3 regions of the Paenibacillus sp. O199 genome follow, and region 1 is predicted to be linked to each of the others. Evidence: riboswitches for the same ligand, from Rfam matches in the RefSeq annotation. Region 1 holds a riboswitch; each other region holds the start of a gene.

Region 1 (7,772 bases):
CTGCAACGCCATAGAAAACGAGTGCCTCCACAACACTGCTCAGCAAGTCGTCTCCCGGTTTCGCTATGGCTGCAAAAGCACCAATCACGGAGCTGAGTAAGCAGCCTGCACCCGTTACTTGGGTAAGCAAGGCATGTCCATTACTCGTCAGGAACGTCGTTTGTCCATCCGTAATGACATCCTCGCGTCCGGTAATGACGACCACACAGCCGAGTTTTTGTGCTGCCCGTTCCGCTATTCCGATTCGATCTCCATCGCCTTGACCTGCATCCACACCTTTGATGCTCCAACGCTCACCGATGACATTGGCGACTTCTGCCACATTGCCCCGCAACACCGTGAGGCGAAGCTCACGAACGAGCATCTGAACGGTTTCCGTACGATAGGCGGTTGCGCCAGCTCCAACCGGATCGAGCACAACAGGCACGTTATTTGAATTAGCCGATTGCCCAGCCAGGCGGATCGCCTCAACTACCTTTTCGTCCAGAGTACCAATGTTCAGTACAACCGCTCCCGACATCTTGGCAACATCTGCGACTTCTTCATGCGCATAGGCCATAAAGGGAGATGCACCTAGTGCGAGCAAACCGTTGGCCGTAAACGGAGCGACGACAATATTCGTAATGTTATGAACAAGCGGATTTTGCGTACGAACACGTTCCAGATAAGACATATGAGTTCCTCCTAATAAATAAGCAAATTAATGAATGAAAGTGTCAGGGCAGGGTGGGCCATTAAATCATGGGAACTAAACGCTATTCTCGGATAGCTGGAAAGTCCATATAGAAAGCTTAATTAAAGAGTCCTTATCCTCGATAAAGATTCTAATCGTACAGTTATTGAATTCCGTAACTACTCATGTTATCGACATCTGATAATGAATTTACAACTTTCAAATTTCACTTGATCTCGTCCAGTAATCGATTTTACTTACTCACCCTGCAAGTTGATAAAAGCATCCTCAGCCTTTACGGAATCCGGAATCAGTTCACTTTGAACCAACCATGCACGTACATTTTCCCAAGAAGAGGCGCCCTGCCTGCCAAACGGCTGACCTTCTTCATTCATCAGTGGCAGTAAAATATTTAGGCTTTTGGTTTCGATCTCCGGGTCAAGTGGAGACGTTTCGTTCTCATGTGCGAGCAGAATGTTCAGCGCGTCCTCGGGGTGCTCTGTTACATATTTCTGTCCTTCCTGCATCGCTTTGATGAAGCGGGTAAGCTGATCTTTCTTCGCTTCAATGCCCGCATCACTTGCAGTGAGGACCAGTTCATAATAATCAGGTACGCCGTAATCGACGGGATTGATCGCTTTCATGGCATGGCCTTCCTTTTCCAGAATCAATTGTTCATGGTTAATAAAACCACCCATAATGGCATCTGCCTGCCCGGAAGCCAGGGAAGGGATCAGGTCAAATCCCACATCCACCAGATTCATCTTGTCGGGATTACCGCCATCCTGGCTGATCATGGTACGCACCATCGCTTCATACAGAGGGATTGAGGAATAGCCGACCGTCCTCCCTTCAAGATCTTTTGGCGATTTCACTTTACCGTTGGCTTCAGTCAACAGATGCACGAGCGGATGGCGAACGACGGCTGCAATCGAACGTACAGGAATGTTCTCCCCACGCGCGAGCAAAATTTGCGGCTGGTAGCTTAGTGCAAGATCGATTTTCCCGGCGGCAACAAGTTTGAGTGCATCATTCGTATCGGCAGGCATCTGGATATCGACATCCAGACCTTGATCCGCGAAGTAACCATTCTCCTGAGCAACATAGATGAAGGAATGCACTGCATTAGGATACCAATCGAGCATGATGGACAGCTTGTCTTTGGATGCCGATGACCTCTCGGCCGCAGATGATTCTGTATCTTTTGCATTGGAAGTTGAATCTGTAGCAGGTGTGTTGGTACCCGTATTTCCGCATCCGCTGATAATCAGTAACATAGATATGAGCAGAATGGGGAGTAGGGAGTAGATATGTTTTTTCTTCATAGCTTCAAATTCCTCATTTCCGTTTATCTGTTTTTGAAATCCGAAAGTTATCCAGTTTTTCTTCTACCTGCATGACGTGGTGTACTGAATCTTCTCTCCATCCATGCAATGAGTACAAACAGGGCGATACCGAGCAGGGATAACAGCACAATGGCGGCGAACATTGCATCCGTGTTCATATTGCTCGACATTCTGCGGCTGAAGTAGCCAAGCCCCTTGCTTCCACCAAGCCATTCACCGATCGTTGCACCGACCACACAATACACCACGGACATTTTCAGTCCCGAAAAGAAGGAGGGAAGGGCAAGTGGAATCTGGAGTTTGCGAAAAATATCCCACTTGGTGGCCCCCATCGTCAGCAGCAGTTCACGCTGCTCCGGATCACCCTTGCGCAGGCCATCGTAGGTGCTCACCACAATTGGGAAAAATGCGATCAGGAACACCACCGCCACTTTACTCCACAGCGTGTAGCCAAACCACAGGATAAAGACGGGGGACAGGGCAATCAGCGGGATCGTCTGACTGATCACGATGAAGGGATATAACGCTTTTTCAATCGACCGATTCATATGCATACCCGTTGCAAGTGCAATTCCGGCACCAATGGACAAGCCAAAACCAACGACAACCTCCATCAAGGTAGCAGGCAGATGTGTAGCCAGCAGAAGGTGGTGATGTTCATACAGCGAACGGACAATCGCCGTCGGGGCTGGAATGATGAAGGAAGGCACCCATCCCATACACACAATCCACTCCCAGAGAGCAAGCAGCAAGATCATGAGCAAAAGAAACAGACCATAACGGGCAAGCCAACCTCTTACGCTATGCTTCATGCTATCTCTCAAGTTACCGTCTCGCATGCAATTGTTCCTCCAGTTGTCGTCTCATCTGAACGAGAGCCGGTTCGTAGACCATGTCCGAATGTCTTGGACGTGCTAAAGGTACCGACAGATCCTGCAGCTGTTGACCTTGGCCCACCGGAGTTAACAGGATAATCCGATCACTGAGCAGCAGGGCTTCTTCAATGTCATGTGTGATGAACAACACGGTTTTGCCCAGGCCTTCCCATAGCTCCAGCAGCCAGCGATGCATATCCCGTTTGGTCAGGGCATCGAGTGCGCCGAATGGTTCATCCAGCAGCATAAGTTGGCCACCTGTCAGCAAAGTACGAAGCAGCGCGACACGCTGGCGCATGCCACCTGAAAGCTCGTCCGGGTAAGCATGCGCGTGGCCAGATAAGCCAAATCTGTCGAGGCCAGCCAGGATATCTGCTCGAATCCTTATCTTATCCTGCCGACCTGCAGCCAGTTCAGAGGGAAGCATGCAATTCCCCATGACGGTTCTCCAGGATAATAGGAGGTCCTTTTGCGGCATGTAGGCCACCTGCCCCAGTCGCTTTCCTTCTTGAACCCAAGGAATTTCAATGGTTCCGTGTGTTGGCTCAAGCAGGCCTGCCAGCAGCTTGAAAAGGGTACTTTTACCGGAGCCGCTGGAACCGATGAGCGAGACAAATTCGCCTTTGGCTACAGTCATCGACACATTGGAGAGCACGGGGGAATCCCTTTTTCCCGGGAAAGCGTAGCTCATGTTGTGAATGGTTATATCGTTATCCATCTCGTTCCGTCCCCCCTTGTTATTCATAATTCAACTTCAAACCGCGGGATCTTTAATTACACCTTCTGATCTGCTCGCAGAACGCGAAAAAGACCCACCCATTTCCGGAGAAATGAGTGGGTCTGTAAGTTCAATTCACATTAAATTCCATCATCAACATGAAAAAATCCGCTTACTGAGAGGCCGCTCCACTTCCCTCCGCTGGTATGATCCAGATCAGGTTCAAAGGGTCCGAATCGTTCGATTCGTCTCAGCCGCAAGGCTCCCCTAGTGCAATGTTTAAGATATGCAGTTGTGTGTTCAGCATATATCACATGCAAGTGGAATGTAAAGAGGGCGGCTTAAAAGAAGTGTGCGTAATGTGAGTTAGGAAAGTAACTAGGATCTAATCGTTTGAATGTAACAGTGAATCAAGCTCCCCGATCAGACGGGCAATCTGCTCAGGTGTGCCAATCGTAATCCGAAGCCAGGTAGGCATACCAAATTCGGCACCGCCGCGGACAGAGATGCCTCTGTTCAACAATTCTTTGGTAATCGGGCCACTATCCTGCAACAGATCAACCATGATGAAATTTGTTTCGGAAGGGATGTAGGGTAAGTTCCACTGATCAAAGGACTGCATTAACGTTTCCCTTCCTTGACGATTGTAGTGCAGGCAGTGAGAAACAAATTCATGATCATCCAGGCTGGCCAAAGCAGCGGCTTGGGATGTGGCTGTCAGACTGATGGGCAGCTTGACCCGGTTAATGCCTTCAATAATGCTTTCATTCCCGATGCCATATCCAATTCGCAGGCCAGCAAGTCCATATATTTTGGAGAAGGTCCGCAAAATAATCAGATTATTATACTGCTCCAGCAGCTTAACCGTATCAGGATAATCTTCACTTTCCGCGAATTCATAATACGCTTCGTCCAGGACAACCACGACATGGGAGGGAACATGTTCGAGTAAACCAAGTAGGGCATCTGCCGTGAAAATGGTTCCGGTTGGATTATTCGGATTGCACAGCCAGATAATTCGGGTAGAAGCATTGATCCGTTGCCGGAATTGCTCCAGGTCCAGTGAATGGTTGACCAAAGGCACTTCATGAATGACCCCGCCTGCCAGCAGCGTAGCGCCCTTATACCAGTTAAAGGAGGGCACTGGAATGAGTGATTCCTCGCCGGGATTAAGATAGGCTTGGGCGGTAAGGGTAAGGAGCTCGAATGAACCACTGCCAAATACCAGTTGGGAGGTACGCACACCCAGACGGTCCGCAAGTTTGTCACGCAGCAGTTGGCTGGAACCGTCGGGGTATTGAGCCAAAAGATCGGAACCCAGCGATCTGACCGCTTCCGCTGCCAGGGGAGAAGAACCGAACGGATTCTCGTTCGCTGCAAGTCGATCTACACTTTCCAGTCCCAACTCCCGCCGGATCTGTTCCATGGATTTGGCAGGCGTATAAGCCGGAATTTGAGTTAAAAGGTCTTTAACAGGTGGAGAGGGAACGGGTGAGAGGGATTGCATAATCATGCCTTCTTTCCAGTGGAATTAGATCGAGAATGATATCTGTTTCTGGGCAATCTGCTGTGGTGTCTCTTGTGGCGGAGTCAACAAGCGATTCAGAATCAGGTTTTCAAAATGAGCAAACCCGCTGTCCCGAACGCGTGGCCGCTCCAGCGTAATTCGGGTATCCATCGTTATATGACCATCCTCAATTAACAGCACTCTGTCTGCCAGCGCAACCGCCTCACTGACATCATGCGTGACCAGAATGACAGTCAGATCTTCTTCTACCCACAAGCGTTCGATTAATTGCTGCATCTCAATTCGTGTCAATGCATCCAATGCACCCAGCGGTTCATCCAGCAGCAGTAAGCGTGGATGACTTGCGAGTGCCCGTGCCAAGGCGACACGTTGTTTTTGTCCGCCAGATAATACCCCCGGCCAATCACCTTCACGCTCTCCAAGTCCTACATTGCGAAGCGACTGGCGTGCATCTTCCTTGTTCTTGTCGGGGATGCCCAGTCGTACATTGTCGAGCACGGATTTCCAAGGCAGCAGCCGGGCTTCCTGAAACAGAAACCGTGTCTCGGGTGCTGTACTGCCAAGCTTTCTGTTGCCCAGCATAATGCTCCCGGAAGAGGGGGGTTCCAGCCCGGCGATCAGACGCAGCAAAGTACTTTTGCCACAGCCGCTTCGTCCAACGATGGCTACAAATTCCCCTTGTCTTACATTGACGTTGATGTCGGATAGAATCGTCCGCTGATCATACGATTTCTGAACCCCATCTACTTGAAGAAAAGGACTGATCTGACTTGTGCTCATGGATCAATTCACACTCCTTTGCTTTACTTGCGGGATAGGGCCGGGTTCCAGCGCAGCCAGCGCCGTTCCAGCCATTTGGCGATGGTATCGGACAGCTTGCCCAGCAGGGCATATAGCAGAATGCTTAAGACAATTACGTCCATCTGCATGAATTCCCGCGCGTTCATCGCCATGTATCCAATCCCCGCATCCGCCGCAACCGTCTCGGCTACGATAAGTGTCAGCCACATAATGCCAAGTGCATAACGAATGCCCACCAGAATGGAAGGCAGTGCACCAGGCAGGATAATGTCCTTATAAAGGGACCAACGGCTGAGGCCATATACTTTGCCCATTTCAATCAGACCGGGATCGACCGATCGTATGCCGTGGAACGTATTCAGATATACCGGAAAGAATACACCCAGGGAAACGAGGAATAATTTTGCTTCTTCACCGATCCCGAACCACACAATAACGAGGGGGATCAAGGACAGATGCGGAATGTTGCGGATCATCTGCACCGAGGAGTCGGCGATCTTTTCCGCAAGGGAGGAGATGCCGTTCAGCACACCCAGCAGGAAACCGAGACCCCCACCAATGAGGAATCCTCCCAAAGCTCGTCTGGCGCTAATACTGATATTGTTCAGTAGTTCACCGTTACGAAGCAGACGAATGAAGGCCTCCAGTACCTGAGCGGGCCGGGGCAAAATATTGGCTGCAACAACTCCAGATGCAGTCAGCCATTGCCACAGAGCCAGAATGAGTAGTGGTACAACAAAAGGAATGAACTGGTTAAACCATGCCCGGTTAAAGGTTTTGGACCGCACGTTATGCCTACCTCCTTGCTTCCTTCGTTATTGGCTACCTGGAGCTGGAAGTTGATCTTGAAGTGCATCACTCCAGAATGTGCTCACATCGACTGCCTGCTCAAAAATTCCCGCTTGCTGAAACGTATCCGCTACGTCCTGTTCAGACTTGATGGCCTTTTCAGAAATGGCAACAATACGTGATGGGCGTTGTGCTTCTCCATCCGTGTAGGTTTTAAGGGCTTGATCCACGGGCTGGTGGGTGTTGTCTGCTGTAATTTGAGCCCACGCATCCTTATTGGCACGAGCCCAATCATTGAATTTGTTGATTCGCTCCAGATAATCGGCAAGGGCCTCTTTCTGTTCCGCATTTGCAATAGCCTGATCGGAGGCGGCTACAAGGAAGCTGCCTGACAGGATATCTTTGGCGCTGGCGAGCGTTGTTGCTTCATTCTGATGTGCGGAGATGATGGCATTGCCGTAACTGGCAAGTGCATCCACTTTCCCGCTTATCAGGGCGCTGAGTCCATCGGCTGTTGAAAGTTCGACCGGACTGATGTCACTCCAGGTTAATCCGGCTTCTTCCAGCATTTTGAGCAGGAAATAGTGGGCCGTTGTATTTTTTACGAAAGCAACTTTCTTGCCTTTCAGGTCAGCAACCGATTTGATCGATGAACCTTTGGGAACAACGACCTCCTGATTTAAGGTGCTGCCTTGTTGTACCGCAATAATCTTGAAGCTTCCACCATTGGCAGCTTGAGATGCAAAAATGGGCGGAATTTCACTGGTCACACCAAAGTCCAATTGGTTTGCAGCCATCGCTTCAAGGATCAGGTTACCTCCCTGAAATACGTTATAAGTGACTTTATAGGGGGTGTCATCGAGTCCGGCGGCTTTTAGCCCCAATTCGAGATTGCCCCATCCGGTCTGACCAACACGAATGGTAACGTCTTTATTCGAAGCAGCTGATGCCGCTGTCGGTGTTGTGCCTGTACCCGCGGCCTGATTGTCAGTTCCGGCAGAGCAGCCGGAGATCAGCATCAACAGAAGCGCGCTCAGAAAGG
Region 2 (7,772 bases), on a different contig from region 1:
TCTGAAGACCTGCAATCAGGTTATTTTTATCCAACACAATTTCTTTGGAATCAGGAGCAATCATCAAAAGACTTGGAAAATCAATAATATGCTCTTGTCTTTCCAGCATGGAACGAAGCAAGATTTCAATGTAGTTCAGGATTTTGGGCACAAGATGGTTCCAATCCGGTTGGTCAAGATGGAAGTTTCTCCACATGTTCGAGATTTGATGGATCATGCCAAAACCAAAAATAGCCCCTTCATAAGCAAAAGGTTTTAATTCTTTACCAAATACCTGTACCAGTCGTTCAGATAACCAATTTAACTGCATGCGAGTCAAGTTTTTCAGATCGCATTCTCCAGAGTAGAAGCCTGTCCAGAATAGCTCCACAACAAGCTTTTTTTCTGGCAAAATCATCGGCACCATAATCTGATCCACCAGTAAATCAAAATCGGAAGCATAGCTTTGGCTCTCCAAATCTTTGCGAATCATCATATCTTCCTGTACACGTTGCTCCAGAATGGCAAGAATACAATCATCCTTCGAGCCAAAGAATTTATAAAATGTTCCTTTGGACACACCTGACTCGTCTAGGATCATTTGTATGGAGGTGTTGGTCACTCCATGTTTCCCAAAGAGTACAAGCGCTGAGTCCAATAACATTTGTTTCCGCTTATTCATAAGTTCCCCCTGGATGATTTAGGTGGTTCACGTTACGATATCTAGTAACCTATTGCAAATCCACTGCAAACATCATATGTTCCTTCCAAATCCCCTTGATTTTAATATTCTGCCGGTCCGTCTCCTGAAAGCCCGCCTTGCGAAGCACTCGAATCGATCCGGCATTGTCAGGCAGCGCACCTGCCTCCACTCGTTTTATACCCGCTTCATTCATAGCAAAATCCAGTGCTAGCTGAAGGGCTTCACTCATATATCCCTTGCCATTCTGCACCTGATCGAGCACATAACCAACAATCCATTTGGTGGTGGAATCCAGTTCAAGCTCGAACAGAGAGATCTCCCCAATAAGCTCATGCGTATGGTTCAGAAAGATCCCGAAAGAGTACCGTTTCCCCTCTTCCCTCGCCTTGTTCCAACCTTCGAGAAGGGCTACTTGGCCCTCCAATGTATAGAATGTATCCGATCGTTCGCTTGCCGATATTTCTTCGAAAATAGCCCGGTTACGGAACTGCAAATCCAGTAGCCCAGCAGCGTCTTCCACGTTCAAAAATCGTAAATAGATGCGTTCTCCACGATTGTCCATCTGTATGTTCATCCTTATCTCTGGTTGTAGTAGATTGCATTCATCAGAAGTACGAGAGTTGCCGTTTATAAGCCATATCCCAGAATAAATATTCAAATTCAACACTTCTTCTGAATATGTCTTCAATGGCCTCCAGTTCCTGCTCGGTTTTATGTTCGCATAATGCATCCAGTGTATCATAGAACCATTCGAATGAGTCGCGGAATTCATCACTTGCATAATTTTCGATCCAAGTCTGATAGAAATTGCCCTCTAATGAATCTCGATATTGTTCTTTTAATCTTGTGGCATAGTCGTAATACGTCCACGCACAAGGGAAAATGACGGCGATGATTTCGGCAACCCCACCTGTTTGTGCAACACTCATCATATTCGACGTATAGGCCTTGTTGTAAAGAGAGGGTTTGACAGCATGATTTTCATCCAGCGTAATCCCAAATTCATTCATATAATTTCGATGCAAATCCATTTCTTCGTACAGAATAGCGTGTTGAATCACCGTAAAGTTCGTCATCAGTTTTTCATCTGTCGCCTTGACCGCACCCATGGCAAAAATCTTCGCATATTCAATCAGATATGTATAGTCCTGAAGAAGATAAAACTTAAACGCTTCCTGATCCAGTGTACCTTTCCCCATTTCGTGTAAAAAAGGATGGTTGTATCCATCTTCCCATACGGTTCTGGACTTATCTTTTAACGTTCTTGAAAATGACATGATCATTTCTCCTTGTATTAAAATTATAATGTCCCCGCTTCACATCCAGCTATCGCGTTCTGTCATCCAAAATGCAGACCAAAAAGCCCTTGTCCTATTTTCGGCAAGGGCAAAATAACATGAGTACATGTCATTTGCTCCCTACGTCAGTATTAACTAACAGGTTCAAAGGGTCAGGTTTTAACCTTCTCAACTGCGAACAGTCCCCCTGCAAATAGCTCAGGTTTATTACAACATGTGTTTTTCCAAATGTCAATCCATTCCTATTAATCTTCAAGTTCCCCTAAATCTTCTTGCAACTTCTTAAGTCGGGTGCGGATATCCTTAATCATACTTTGCAATTTGTTTAACTCATCTACCCATTTTTGCTCATTAGAGACGTTCGTCGCTGAAGTTGCATGATACGCCGGAGACGTCCTTAACTTGTCTAAATCCGATTCGTAACCCCTCCGCTCTTCCTCGGCTTTTGCTAATTCCTCCTCGGCGATGCCAATCTGGTGCTCCAGATAAATAATGTCTGATGAGTTACCGTGAGTTAAGCGCTGTGAATACGTCATCGTTCACCTCATTTCTGATGATCCATTACTTTTCCAAGATCATATGGCTGAATATCGATATCCAATTTCATACCCAGAGCCAATTTGGCCAGTTGACTTCCAATAAAAGGCCCCATCGTGAGACCGGACGCTCCAAGTCCATTGGCTGTGATCAAGCCCTCCCAACCAGGAACAGCACCCATTACCGGAAGAAAACCAGGTGTAAACGGACGGAAACCTACTCTTACTTCCTGAAACGTGCTATCGGCTAAACCGGGAGCCAGTTCCAATCCTTTATTCAAAATTTCCTGCATTCCGCCTACGGTTACTCTTGTATCATAGCCTTCAATATCATTTTCGTGAGTCGCCCCGATCACAATCTTCTGTTGATCAAAGGCTAACAGATATTGATCCGAAGGAGGCATGACCACAGGCCATTTCCCAGTGTCTTCTCGATCATGAACCTGCAAATGCATAATTTGCGCCTTCTGATAATGAACCTTAAAATCAATGCCCAAGGGCTTCAACAGTTCACTAGCCCAAGCGCCGGCACACACAATAACCTCGTCAGCCGATATGACTTTACCGTCAACAACCACTCCAGTTACTCGGTCCGATTCATATTGAAGTGTCGCGTCCCCATTAATCAGGACCGCTCCATTTCGCTGTGCCGATCGGATTAAGGCATCACGCAGCGCACGCCCATCAATACGCGCGGCTCCGCTGATGTAGACGGACTGAAAGCTCTCCTCCAGGAGTGGAAAACGCTCATGGGTTTCTTTTGCATCCAGACGGGTAATATCGGCAATCTCCGGTGCATCTTCTTTACGAAGGTGTGCTCGCTCCTGCATCTTGTTGATTTTGTCTACTTCCGTATGAATACTAAGAGCACCCACTTGAGCGTAACCCGTTTCCGTTTCCCCTTCACTCTTGAGTTCTTCAATCAAACCGGGATAAAAACGTGCACCAGCCTTGGCAAGCTGATACCAATCCTGATTACGGCGCTGAGATAACCAGGGACAGATGATCCCGGCAGCAGCATCCGTAGCCTGCCCTCGATCTTTCCGGTCTATAATAAGAACTTCCGCACCCCGTTTTGCCAATTGATATGCTGTGGAAGCCCCAAGAATTCCTGATCCTACGACGATGACTTTCTTCATGACTGCATCCCTTTCCTAAATCACTGTATCCATTATAGCGTATACTGTTTGGTCTGATAATGGCAAGGCATCGACATGATGATACATAATCCTAAAAGGTTTTCGATAAGTCGTTCATCGAAGTAAATAGTTCGTTTAAATTAATGTTATTTATGTAATATAATTCAAATCAGGTTTCTTTTAACTCTGTATCCGCGCCATTTACGCACACGACCTTTAACGAAATGAGGAATAACACAACGATGCCGAAACCTAGTACGGGGAATTCACTGGATACCGATATGCCGCTTATGATTACAGGTCAAAACCAGCTGACCGTAGATGAATTAATGAATTGGAACGGCCATTCACGGGATTACAGTATTGTGCAGTGTATCGGGGGAACAGGGAAAATTGCAGCCCAAAATCATGAGTTTTCGATTCGGAAAGGAACAGCTCTTATTATGTTCCCGGAGGTCACATACCGTTACGACAATCTGAGTGATTCATTGTTGTTCGATTGTTTGTCCTTTAATGGCTATTTATTGCCCCGGTTTCTGCATACCTTGCAGATCGGGGAGCTGCGCGCCTTCAAGCCGGATGGGATGCTTCATATCCTGTTGCATGAAATAACGTTGGCGCTACAGTCCCGGCACAAGGATCAGATCTGGCACGTATCCGCATTGCTATACATGCTACTGGTCAGGTTAACCATTGATGGAGATCGTTACGGTGCTTATGAACGCTCGGATGCCCGATTAAAGCTGGGTGGACTGGTTACTTTTATCAAGCAAAATTATGATCAGGATATCTCGCTCTCCATGCTGGCTCAGCAAATGGACGTCACCGAACAGCATTTGAATCGGATATTCAAAAAGGAATTCCAAATGACTCCGCTTGATTATCTGACACGGTATCGGTTATTGAAAGCCAAAGAAATGCTCGTCCATGACGCCGGAATAACGGCCCACGAGATCGCCCGGGCTGTTGGTTTCAACAGCGCCAGTTATTTTGGATCCGTATTCAAAAAATATGAAGGAATCTCCCCTATCGAGTTACGCAAGCAATACCAGAGTTAAAGGATTTCCATCGTGATCTCTGCCAGCGAGGTTAACCGCAGATCATACTTCGAGAATTCCAGATTACGCGTTACCTCGTTAGGCACAATGACACAGCGAATCCCCGCGGCTTTGGCTGCCTTCAGTCCATTCGGCGAGTCTTCGAACACAACCGCTTCGGATGCCCCGATCCCGAGACTCTCCAGGGCGAGCAGATACAATTCCGGGTCCGGTTTAACCCTCTTTACGTCCTCGGCTGTATGAATGACATCGAATAGTTCGAAAATGCCGAGTGTGCGCAAATAACCATGAACCCAATCCCGGGTAGAGCTGGAAGCAACGGCAAGTTGAATTCCCTTTTTACGGGCAGACCGGAGCAACTCATGCACGCCTGGAAGAATTGCTGCCTGTCCCAGGTATGCTTCGTATTTCTGTTCAGAGAGCAACTTGATATGATCGTGATCGATCGGTTTTTGCAGCGCTTGCTCCAGGTATAGAAAAGGATGAAATTCTTCAAACGATGTTCCTACGTTTTTCGACCAAAGCTCCAGCCCAAGTTCAAGTCCATGCTCTTTATAAATATCGCGAAAAGCATAGAACCAGGGAGTCTCCGTGTCCACAATAAGTCCATCAAAATCCAAAATAAAGGCTTTTACCATTACGCTTTTCTCCCTCCAATGATCAGCCGATTTGGCGGGAAAATGGGCTTAGAAGCGTGCAGTCACGTCCGGACGGGTAACATTCATCGATAAAAAGTGACAGGTGCATCCCGTTCCGGCTGGTGACTGTCCAACAATTCCAGCCCGGATCTCCCCCTCTATCGGCATGCCGAAATATCGAATTAATTTCCACTCCACCCCATCGGGTGAATAAAAGAATGAAATGCAGTCCTCCACTTTGCGTATGCGCAGATAAGGGTTGGTTACGGGAACTTCAACCGAATTGCAATCGTCGGATGAACCTTCCTTCGTTACTACCGACACAATGGTAGCTGCTTTTCCATCATACTCAAAACAAAGTTTGCACCAGTTTCGTTCATCCGCCATCACCATCAAACATCCGGAATCATATTGATTTTTCATGTCCACAGTTAGCTGGGTCGTCATTTCGAAATCATTAGGCACGGGCATCGACAGAAATGGCGCAGTTGCACGAATGTGCTTACCTGCTGGGTCCTGGAAAAAGTCCGTATCAGCCTGAGCTTCTACAATTAGAACGCCTTGATCGGTATAAGACCAGATCTCTGGCTCATTGATCCAGTTCATTTGGTTTCTTGTTTCTGTTGCAAATACGTTTGTCATTTCTATGCCTCCCAGGTTCATTTTCTGTATTATATATTCGTTTCATATACAGAAAACCCCTTCTCCTACATATTTTTGTAAGTACTGATCACTTGGGAGTGTTTCTGGGGATCAGGGAGGAATAACATAATGACCATGAGTACGATGTAAAGTACAAGAATGACACTGAATAACAGCACAGGATTATAGTGATACAGCAGCCCTGTCAGGTAACCTGATGGAATTGCGGTTAACGTCATGACGGTCTGCACTGCCGAGAACATATCCGCTTTTTCATGTGTACCCAATCGGTTCATAAGCAGTGAGTCCCGGTACGTTTGTAAGATGAAATTGCCTGCCGCCAGTACAATTAGAGTCAGAAATAACATGGCTATATTTCCCGCAGGGATCAACAGAAAAAGTATTGCCCCCACTGTACTCAAAATGATCGAGAAACTGACATACTTCTCTTCTGAACGCCGTTTCAGACTCGGGATAATGACCAAATACAAGAGCATAACGGTTACAGCGGTGACGACCGGGATAAATGAAATAATCTGATCATTGAATTTTAATTGTTCCTTGAAAAAAATCACCTGAAAAAAGTTCAGCTGCAGGATCAGATTGGAAAGCACCGTGATGAGAATAATCGGTAAAAGTCTCCGTTTGTGGAATGATTTGCCGAAAAGTCGCATACTGGAAGCCAGACTCTGGATCACCCGGGTCTGGCTATGCATTCCCATAAGTTCCTTCCCTACTGCGGTCTCATCCGTATATCGGTTGCGAATGAAGAACATGACGGTCATGAGGATGCCACCGACAAAATAAATACTGGCTAGTGTTGGCACAATGCCAACATCAGCAATCACTACCCCGGCGATCGGTGTCAGTACTCCAGCACCAGTAATGATCATGTTGAGAATGGCGAATACCTTGGATCGTTTATGTTCCTCAACATCCTCAATAATTAGACAGTTGAAGGAAACCGTCACAAATTTGGAGGTTGCATTCAGCAGGTAAGCAATCAGAAACAACCAAAAATTCTGGGAGAAAGCCCAGATGAACATGGGAACACTCCAGGCAATCAAATCAAAAATCAGTGTTGTTCGCTTGCGACCAAGCTTATTCGTGATTGAACCGGCAAATAACTGAAATATAAAGGCAAAATAAAGATTCACCGAATTGATCAAACCAATTTCAATATCCGAAAGTCCGGCTTCCTTCATATATAAGGGAGCATAAAAAAGAACAATCGTGCCCGGAATGGCCCATACAGGTTCAAGTAAGATGGAGTACCGCGGATTTCTCGGCAAATCCTGTAGCAGCTTCAATCGATATCTCCCCCTTTTTTGCGGTGGTTTTCACCGCTGCGAACTCCTTCTTTTCGCAGCGGCAAACCCGACAATGTCTACATACTTACAAGATTAGAGCTGTTTTAACCGAATTCATGGGCAATTTCTCTCCGCTACGCAGATGATACCCAATTGTCCCATTGAATGCCTGTTCATAATCACTCAGCAGTTCCTTGGAGGTAACCATTTGCTCCAGTTCCGGAATACTTTGTGCAAATTTCAATGCTGTACTGATCATCGAGTGATTAGCTACCGCACCAATGATACTAATACCATCATTAATTACGGCAGTTGATTTGAACGTCACCTCATAGCTGTCGTCATAACCCATAGGAATGATCTTGCCGCCTTTGGCAATCATCTCAAATCCCACATGAAGCTGGTTACCAACCGCGTCCACTACAATATCAAACTTCTTGTTATTATTGATCTCGTATACTTTATCCAG
Region 3 (7,772 bases), on a different contig from region 1:
TTTTGGAAGGAGGCCAGTACACCTTGATTAACGCTGCATCCAAGCTGCTTGCTGTTTTGCTGGCAGTGATTTTGCTTTATGTATATCCGGCAGCAGAGACTGCAGATCGACAGGATGACGTGGCACGCATGACCGTTGTTCAGACGGTTACCCGTTTTGTTGATGCAGTCAGAACAAAGGGATACATTTCCCCTGTCATGTATACAGAATTCGAAGAACAGATGGCCCAAACGGGGAATGCCTATGAGATTTCCATGGAGCATTTGCACAAAAAATATGTTCCTCATTACTCAGATCCGATGGATCAGAGCACATTTTCTGGCACCTATGAAACCGTACAAGATGGCTATTATTCAGCCCAAATTAAAGCAAAGCTGTTTCCTTCGTCCGGTGTGCTAGCTTTAGACGATCCTGGGCGCAGATATACACTGGCAATGGGGGATTTCTTCACTGTAACCGTCAAAAATACCAATCGCACACCTGCCATGTTGATTCGTGAGTGGTTGAACGGGTCTGCACATGCTGCAGCCGTGTTTACCACATATGGGGGTATGGTGCTCAATGAAGATTACTGATCTTTCTATTGTGTTTGTGCTTATCTTTTTACCTATATTCTGGGTTATTTCTCACAATACAGACAATGCCCAAGAGGCACAATATTTAAGCAATCGATATAAGATGGCACTTCAGACTGCCGTACTGGATGCAGGGGCTGTGATGCATCAAAATGAGAAGCAAAACGATGAAGCAGGGTATGATTCGACCAAATTTGTAAAAGCGGACAAAGAGCTTGCCTTGACTACCTTTACCCAAACACTGGCGCTAAATATGGGGATTCAGGATGATCCTGCTGCTATACGGGCCATGTTTAATTACATTCCTGCAATGGTCGTGCTGGATTATGATGGTTATTATATTTTGGCGAACGAAACTGAGATGACTGGTGATCTTGAAGATTCATTCCGGCAAGTTTGGAGTCCTAAAAAGCCCTATACATATTCTGATTCAAATGGTAGCAGTATTAACTTCACACTCGATGGGTATGTGTATGCCTATGATGCAGGCTTGGGCATGTGGGTTGAGGGTTTCCAGAAAGAACTGGCCTCCAGCACACAAATCCCTCTGCTTCAGAATGCCGAGACGTTTGAGCAGGTCAGACGAGGCCGGATCGTGACAAGTGTGCAGGAAGATTTGGCAGATGTTATTAACCGGCATAATGAGTTTGCAAGAAGGAATGGTGTTTCCTACACCTTTACCATGCCTTTGATTTCTCAGGAAGACTGGTACAATTCGATTAATGATACGGGGCTGATGGCGTTTATTCAGGGAATACCTGTAGGTAACCAAAAGATTAACAATTATGCCATTGGTGGTGGCAGACTGGTGAAGAAAACAGCGATCGTTGGCGGAGTTGATCCTGTAAGTGGAATTAAATACTATTACCCTTCCACATGTAGCAATGGTTACAGAGCCGAAGAAGTGTTTACAAATGCCAAACAAGCGGCAGCACAAGGTTATTTTGAGTATAACTGTTCCATAAATTAAAGGCAGTTTGTTTGTAATATAAAAGCGAGGTTGCATGAGATGTTTACATTACTTTCAGAAAAGGCGACACCTGTGCTAAAATAGGGTTTCGGAACGATAGTAATGTCCAATAGATAGGAGCAACCTCATCTTATGAGTTTATTGTCAGTAGAGAACGTGAGTCACAATTTTGGAGACCGCACGTTATTTAAAAATGTATCTTTTCGTTTACTTGCCGGAGAGCGTGTAGGTCTTGTTGGTGCAAATGGTGTGGGTAAGTCCACACTGATGAACATTCTTACCGGGAAATTGTTAAAGGACGAAGGGAAGGTCGAATGGACCCCCAAAGTTCGTTATGGATATCTGGATCAGCATACCAAGCTCACGCCTGGAAAAACGATTCGTGATGTGCTTAAGGATGCGTTCCTGCCCTTGCTTGAGTTGGAAAAAGAAATGATGTCTATTACGGATCAGATGGCAGACGCCGATCCGGACAAGCTCGAATTGTTGCTGGAAGAAATGGGTGACATTCAGGAGCAACTGGAGCAAGGTGATTTTTATCTGATTGATGTGAAAGTGGAAGAGATGGCAAATGGACTGGGCTTGTCCGCCATCGGCCTAGATCGTGACGTGGCCGCGCTTAGTGGTGGTCAACGTACGAAGGTATTGCTTGCCAAGCTCTTACTGGAGAAACCAACTGCACTTCTGTTGGATGAGCCGACGAACTATCTCGATGTGGAACACATCGAATGGCTGACGCGTTACCTGAAGGATTACCCGTATGCGTTTATTCTGATTTCGCATGATACAGAGTTTATGAATGAGGTCGTTAACGTTATTTATCATCTGGAATTTGCCAAGTTGACGCGTTATGCAGCGAACTATAACAAATTCCTTGAAATGGCCGACATGAATAAGGCGCAACATATTGATGCTTATGAGAAACAGCAGGAGTTTATCAAGAAGCAGGAAGATTTCATTCAGCGGAACAAAGCCCGCGCTTCCACTTCAGGTCGTGCCAAGAGCCGTGAGAAGCAGCTCGGCAAGATTGAACGGATTGATCGTCCAGACGAAGCAGCCAAACCCACATTCAAATTCAAGGATGCCCGGGCGAGTAGTAAAACCGTCTTTGAGGGTATTGATTTTGAAATCGGATATTCATATGCATTATTGCCTAAAATGACGATGACGATTGAGCGTGGCGAGAAAATTGCCATTGTTGGATGTAACGGTGTAGGTAAATCCACACTGCTCAAGACGATCTTGGGGAAAATCCCACCAATTAGCGGTAAGACTTTCTTGGGGGACTATCTGGAAACAGCCTATTTCGAACAGGAAGTACGTGCAGGTAATATTACCCCGATCGAAGATGTGTGGAATGAGTTTTCTCATCTGACACAGAATGAAGTCCGGGGCCATCTCGCACGTTGTGGATTAAAAAATGAGCATATCACCCGCCCGCTTAACGCGCTTAGTGGTGGTGAACAAGCCAAGGTTCGTTTATGTAAGCTTCTGATGCGTGAAAGTAACTGGATTTTGTTCGATGAGCCCACAAACCATTTGGATGTAACCGCAAAAGCAGAGCTGAAACGTGCCCTGCAGGAATTCAAGGGTACCGTGCTGCTCGTATCCCATGAACCTGAATTTTATGAAGGTTGGGTAACCAAAACGTGGGATGTTGAAGCTTGGTCCGACAAACAATAGTTTCTACGAAATTCTTCGCACCAGAAACAGCAACTTCGTTAACTACATGACTTCAGCAATGGTGAACAACGTAATTCATGGAAATGTACGGTGACAAAAAAAGGTGTCTATGGTAACATAGGCTACAGCTTCATATGAACACTAGGGGGGCCGCACGATGCGGCTGAGATGGAAGAATGCGATTCCGGACCCTTTGTACCTGATCTGGATCATACCAGCGTAGGGAAGTGGCGCGTTTCAGCTAATGACAAAGAGCTTTATCGTTGACTTTGCGATATGGCCTGCAAGATGAATCATGCAGTTCTATGTATACAGCGTTGCGACTATGGATGGTTTCTATAGTTGTTGTGCGTTATGTATAGAGTAATTGCATGCGACAGTCATTCAGTTGATCCATGAATTTTAAATTCGTGGCCACTCCCCTACGGGAGTGGCTTTTTTGTTGTTGTATATCAGCTTAAATCATGCAAGAGGAGGGCGAATAGGACGGTAATCTTCCACGAACATGTAATAACAAGATCATTCGAACTGCATGTGGTTTCACCAGGTACAGGAGACTTGGGCTCTTTTCTGAATATTGCTAAGGGTATATGGCGGTGGGTCGATTATATCCACATTCGGGAAAAAAAGCTGACCCTTGAAGAACAGATGTATTGGGCGCAAGGTCTAAAAACACAAGGTGTTCCATCTGACCGAATCATTATGAATGGCTCAGATCAGCTGGATCAATATGCTTCAATTGGTGGTGTGCATTGGGGTCAAGCAGTTACTCGCAGCTATGATAAGGATGAGTTGAGGAGAGTCGATCGGCTGCGCGTAGGCATATCGGTTCATTCTCTGGAAGAAGCAAAAGTTGCAGAAGAACAGGGAGCGGATTATCTCTTTTATGGGCATGTCTATGCTTCAAATAGTAAACCGAATTGCGAACCCAGAGGGCTAAGTGCGTTAGCTGAGGTATGCTCTAATGTTTCGATTCCCGTGATCGCGATTGGCGGGATTAGTCCTGAGAATATTGCTGCCATTCGAACTGCTGGTGCTAGAGGAGCCGCTGTAATTTCAACGATTTGGACGACCGATAAGCCGGAAGTAGCTGCCGCTTCATTGCGACAGGCGATCACGGATTCAGACAAGTACGCCGGACCAAGGAGATGAAGATCTTGAGAGAGGAAGCAAGAAGTCGAAGCAGGAATCGTTCAGGCTATCATCCAGGAATAGTTTCGGGAAGTAAAGTTGGAGCGGAAGTTGGAGGCAAGCTTCATGCAGAAACCATTATTGTAGGTGGAGGAGTTATCGGATGTGCCATCGCATGTGAACTCGCTACTCGAGGCCATGACGTTCTTCTGGTTGAGCGGGCGCGGATCGCTGGGGGAACTTCCTGTGCAGCCGCAGGCATGCTTGCTGCTGATAGTGAGGAATTCACTCATGCTGTAATGGCAAAGCTTGCAAGGCAGAGCAGAGCTTTGCTTCATGAGCAGAAGGAACGGATCAGTTCGCTTAGCGGAGTGGAAATGGGGCTGCAACAGCATGGATTTATTACTCCTTTTCGTTCATACAGTGAGGTCAGCAGTTACAAGAATGATCGTAGATCGTCTACCTTATCTACAGAACATATTTGGTGGGATCGTATTGCTGTCCAACAGGAAGCTTCATGGTTAAACAGGGATACGTATGGAGCATTTTACAGACCTTCCGAGAGCGAGGTTCTTCCTGTCAACTTAACGCAGGCTTATGTCAGATCGGCTCAAGCCATGGGTGCAAGGGTGATGGAAGGGGTACAGGATGTCCGTTTGCATACGAATGTAAACGGTGTGCAAGGAATCGAGACTTCAATAGGAACGATGACATCGAGAAATGTAATTATTGCTACAGGGTTACATGGTAAAGAATTGATGAGACATGTAGGTCTGAAATCGCCTGTTTTACCAGTAAAGGGGGAGATTGCAGCCGTGCAGTTTTCTCCCCACCATGCCGGGTACAGGCCAGACAAAACGGTGTATGCAGAGGATATATATATTGTTCCCAAAGCCAATGGAGAAGTATGGATCGGTGCAACAAGCCTTCCTGGAAGAACAGACATGAAAGTTTCGGTACAAGGCATTCAGAAGCTGCTTACAGCTGCAACAAACTGGGTACCTGGCATGAAGGAAGCACATTTTATCCGAGCGTGGGCTGGTGTCCGTCCTTCGACTCCGGATGGATTGCCCTATGTGGGGGCTTGTGATAGTGTACCGGGTTTATTCGCTGCTTTTGGACATTATCGTAACGGCATATTGCTTAGTGCAATTACAGCCAGCCTTATGGCTGACTTGATTTGTGGCAAAACCTCGGAAGAACTGGGGATTCAGGACCTTTGTCCAGAACGTTTGAACATAAAGGAGATGTTGCAGTGAACATCATTGTCAACGGACAAACCATGCAAATTGAAGATAGCTTAAATCGTGTAGATAAATTGCTCCATTCATTTAATTTGCAAGTAAAAACCGTCGTGGTTGAATTGAATCGGCAAATTTTAACGCGGGAATATCATGAAACGACGGCGTTAAGAGACGGAGACCGAATTGAAATTGTACATTTTGTGGGAGGCGGTTGAATTATGTTGAGGATTGGAAATTATACGTTTGAGTCTAGATTGCTGCTGGGTACAGGCAAATTTTCGGACTTGGAAGTGCAGAGCCAGGCGGTTGAAGCCTCCGGTACGGAAGTATTAACGTTCGCGGTTCGGCGTTTGAACTTGGAAGATCGGAACAAACAGCACTTTCTGGACACACTGGATTTGAAAAGATATACCCTGCTTCCCAATACAGCGGGTGCTGCAACAGCAGAGGAAGCTGTGCGAATCGCTGAACTAGCTCGGGCTTCAGGACTTTGTGATATGATAAAAGTAGAAGTTATCGGCGATGGAATCACATTACTTCCTGACCCAATTGAAACCTATAAAGCTTGCGAGATCTTGCTTGAAAAGGGCTTTACGGTACTGCCTTATATCTCGGACGATGTTATTCTGGCCAAGCGATTGCAACTACTCGGCGTACATGCTGTTATGCCTGGGGCTTCACCCATAGGGGCGGGGAGAGGAATTATTAATCCCTATAATCTGGAGATTATTATTGAACAAGCCGTCGTTCCTGTTATTGTGGATGCAGGACTTCGAGCACCTAAAGATGCTGCTCATGCGATGGAGCTGGGAGCTGACGGTGTATTGTTGAATACGGCTGTCTCCGGATCAGGAGATCCGGTAAAGATGGCGAAGGCCATGCGAATGGGGGTTGAAGCAGGCAGACTGGCTTATGAGGCAGGCATGATTCCCGTTAAGCGCTATGCAGCAGCTAGTAGTCCGGCGGAAGGAATGATTCATACATGACTAATCAGACACGATCTTCTGAACAGGGAGACCGCTATTCCAGACAGGAACGGTATGCACCTATCGGTAAGGAAGGTCAGCATAGATTGAATAACAGCAAAGTATTAATTGTTGGAGCGGGCGCGCTTGGTACGGGTATTGCGGAAACATTGGTACGTTCAGGAATTGGCCATATTACTATTGCAGATCGTGACTATGTGGAGTGGAGCAACCTACAACGACAGCAATTATATATTGAGCAAGACGCCATTCAGCGAATGCCCAAAGCGATGGCAGCGAAAAAGCGCCTATCTGACATTAATTCTAACGTTGAGGTTGTAGGCAAAGTGATGGACGTCAGAGTAGATGAACTGGAAGAACTGGTTCAGAACGCAGACTTGATCATGGATGCAACAGATAATTTTGATACCCGGCTATTAATAAATGATATGTCTCAGAAGTATCGTATTCCGTGGATTTATGGAGGATGTGTGGGCAGTTATGGAATTACCTACACGTTTCTGCCTGGAGAAACGCCTTGTTTAAACTGCTTGTTGGGTGAGGTTCCGTTAGGTGGGGATACCTGTGACACATCAGGCATTATCCCTCAGGCGGTGCAGATGGTTACGGCTAATCAGACTGCCGAAGCAATGAAGCTTCTCAGTGGTAATTCAGGTGCACTGAGACGCAAGTTGTTATCATTCGATGTGTGGAGAAATGAATACATATCCATTAACGTCGACGGTGCCCGAAAAGAAGATTGTCCTTCCTGCGGAGTAAAGGCTAACTATCCGTACCTCTCTGCCTCAAACCTGGAAAAAACAGACGTATTATGTGGTAGGGATACGGTACAGATTCGCCCTTCACGGCGAATGAATCTGGATTTACAACATACGGCTGATCGTCTCGGTAAGTTGGATGAAGGCAAAGTGGAGGTTAATCCATTTTTGGTTTCTTTTACAACGGGAGCGCACAGGATGGTCATTTTTCAGGATGGTCGTGTCCTTGTTCATGGAACAAAAGACACGGCAGAGGCGCGTACGCTGGTTCACCGGTACTTTGGTTAGAGAAAAATTAAATGAATGTTCCGCGTCCGTTCCTTCCGGGAATGGACTTTTTCATTTTACGGCATGATAAACATACAACAATGCTGCGATGCACAGTGGTCACAAGGATGTGGAGACCAAGTGTAGTTTAAACCAAC

The links. Region 1 has a riboswitch for thiamine pyrophosphate ahead of A6049_RS31695 (ABC transporter ATP-binding protein). Riboswitches for the same ligand answer to the same signal wherever they lie in the genome.
Region 2: another riboswitch for thiamine pyrophosphate. It lies ahead of tenA (thiaminase II); the one in region 1 lies ahead of A6049_RS31695 (ABC transporter ATP-binding protein).
Region 3: another riboswitch for thiamine pyrophosphate. It lies ahead of A6049_RS01210 (thiamine phosphate synthase); the one in region 1 lies ahead of A6049_RS31695 (ABC transporter ATP-binding protein).

The regions. Positions count from the first base shown of each region.
Region 1 is NZ_LGRP01000068.1:133-7,904, reverse strand. Features, by position in the region: gene thiM (hydroxyethylthiazole kinase) at 1-673, opposite strand, end outside; gene A6049_RS31705 (ABC transporter substrate-binding protein) at 931-1,998, opposite strand; gene A6049_RS31700 (ABC transporter permease) at 2,046-2,858, opposite strand; gene A6049_RS31695 (ABC transporter ATP-binding protein) at 2,845-3,612, opposite strand; TPP riboswitch at 3,789-3,891, opposite strand; gene hisC (histidinol-phosphate transaminase) at 3,998-5,119, opposite strand; gene A6049_RS31685 (ATP-binding cassette domain-containing protein) at 5,144-5,920, opposite strand; gene A6049_RS31680 (ABC transporter permease subunit) at 5,944-6,729, opposite strand; gene A6049_RS31675 (ABC transporter substrate-binding protein) at 6,757-7,772, opposite strand, start outside.
Region 2 is NZ_LGRP01000007.1:322,365-330,136, forward strand. Features, by position in the region: gene A6049_RS13775 (TetR/AcrR family transcriptional regulator) at 1-661, opposite strand, end outside; gene A6049_RS13780 (GNAT family N-acetyltransferase) at 711-1,244, opposite strand; gene tenA (thiaminase II) at 1,288-1,959, opposite strand; TPP riboswitch at 2,081-2,179, opposite strand; gene A6049_RS13790 (hypothetical protein) at 2,226-2,516, opposite strand; gene A6049_RS13795 (NAD(P)/FAD-dependent oxidoreductase) at 2,525-3,655, opposite strand; gene A6049_RS13800 (AraC family transcriptional regulator) at 3,898-4,713, shown strand; gene A6049_RS13805 (HAD family hydrolase) at 4,710-5,351, opposite strand; gene A6049_RS13810 (DUF1349 domain-containing protein) at 5,400-5,993, opposite strand; gene A6049_RS13815 (MFS transporter) at 6,059-7,303, opposite strand; gene A6049_RS13820 (zinc-dependent alcohol dehydrogenase) at 7,389-7,772, opposite strand, start outside.
Region 3 is NZ_LGRP01000001.1:276,571-284,342, reverse strand. Features, by position in the region: gene A6049_RS01230 (hypothetical protein) at 1-27, shown strand, start outside; gene A6049_RS01225 (hypothetical protein) at 24-575, shown strand; gene A6049_RS01220 (hypothetical protein) at 562-1,545, shown strand; gene A6049_RS01215 (ABC-F family ATP-binding cassette domain-containing protein) at 1,678-3,228, shown strand; TPP riboswitch at 3,362-3,471, shown strand; gene A6049_RS01210 (thiamine phosphate synthase) at 3,787-4,380, shown strand; gene thiO (glycine oxidase ThiO) at 4,386-5,618, shown strand; gene thiS (sulfur carrier protein ThiS) at 5,615-5,818, shown strand; gene A6049_RS01195 (thiazole synthase) at 5,822-6,589, shown strand; gene A6049_RS01190 (MoeB/ThiF family adenylyltransferase) at 6,586-7,635, shown strand.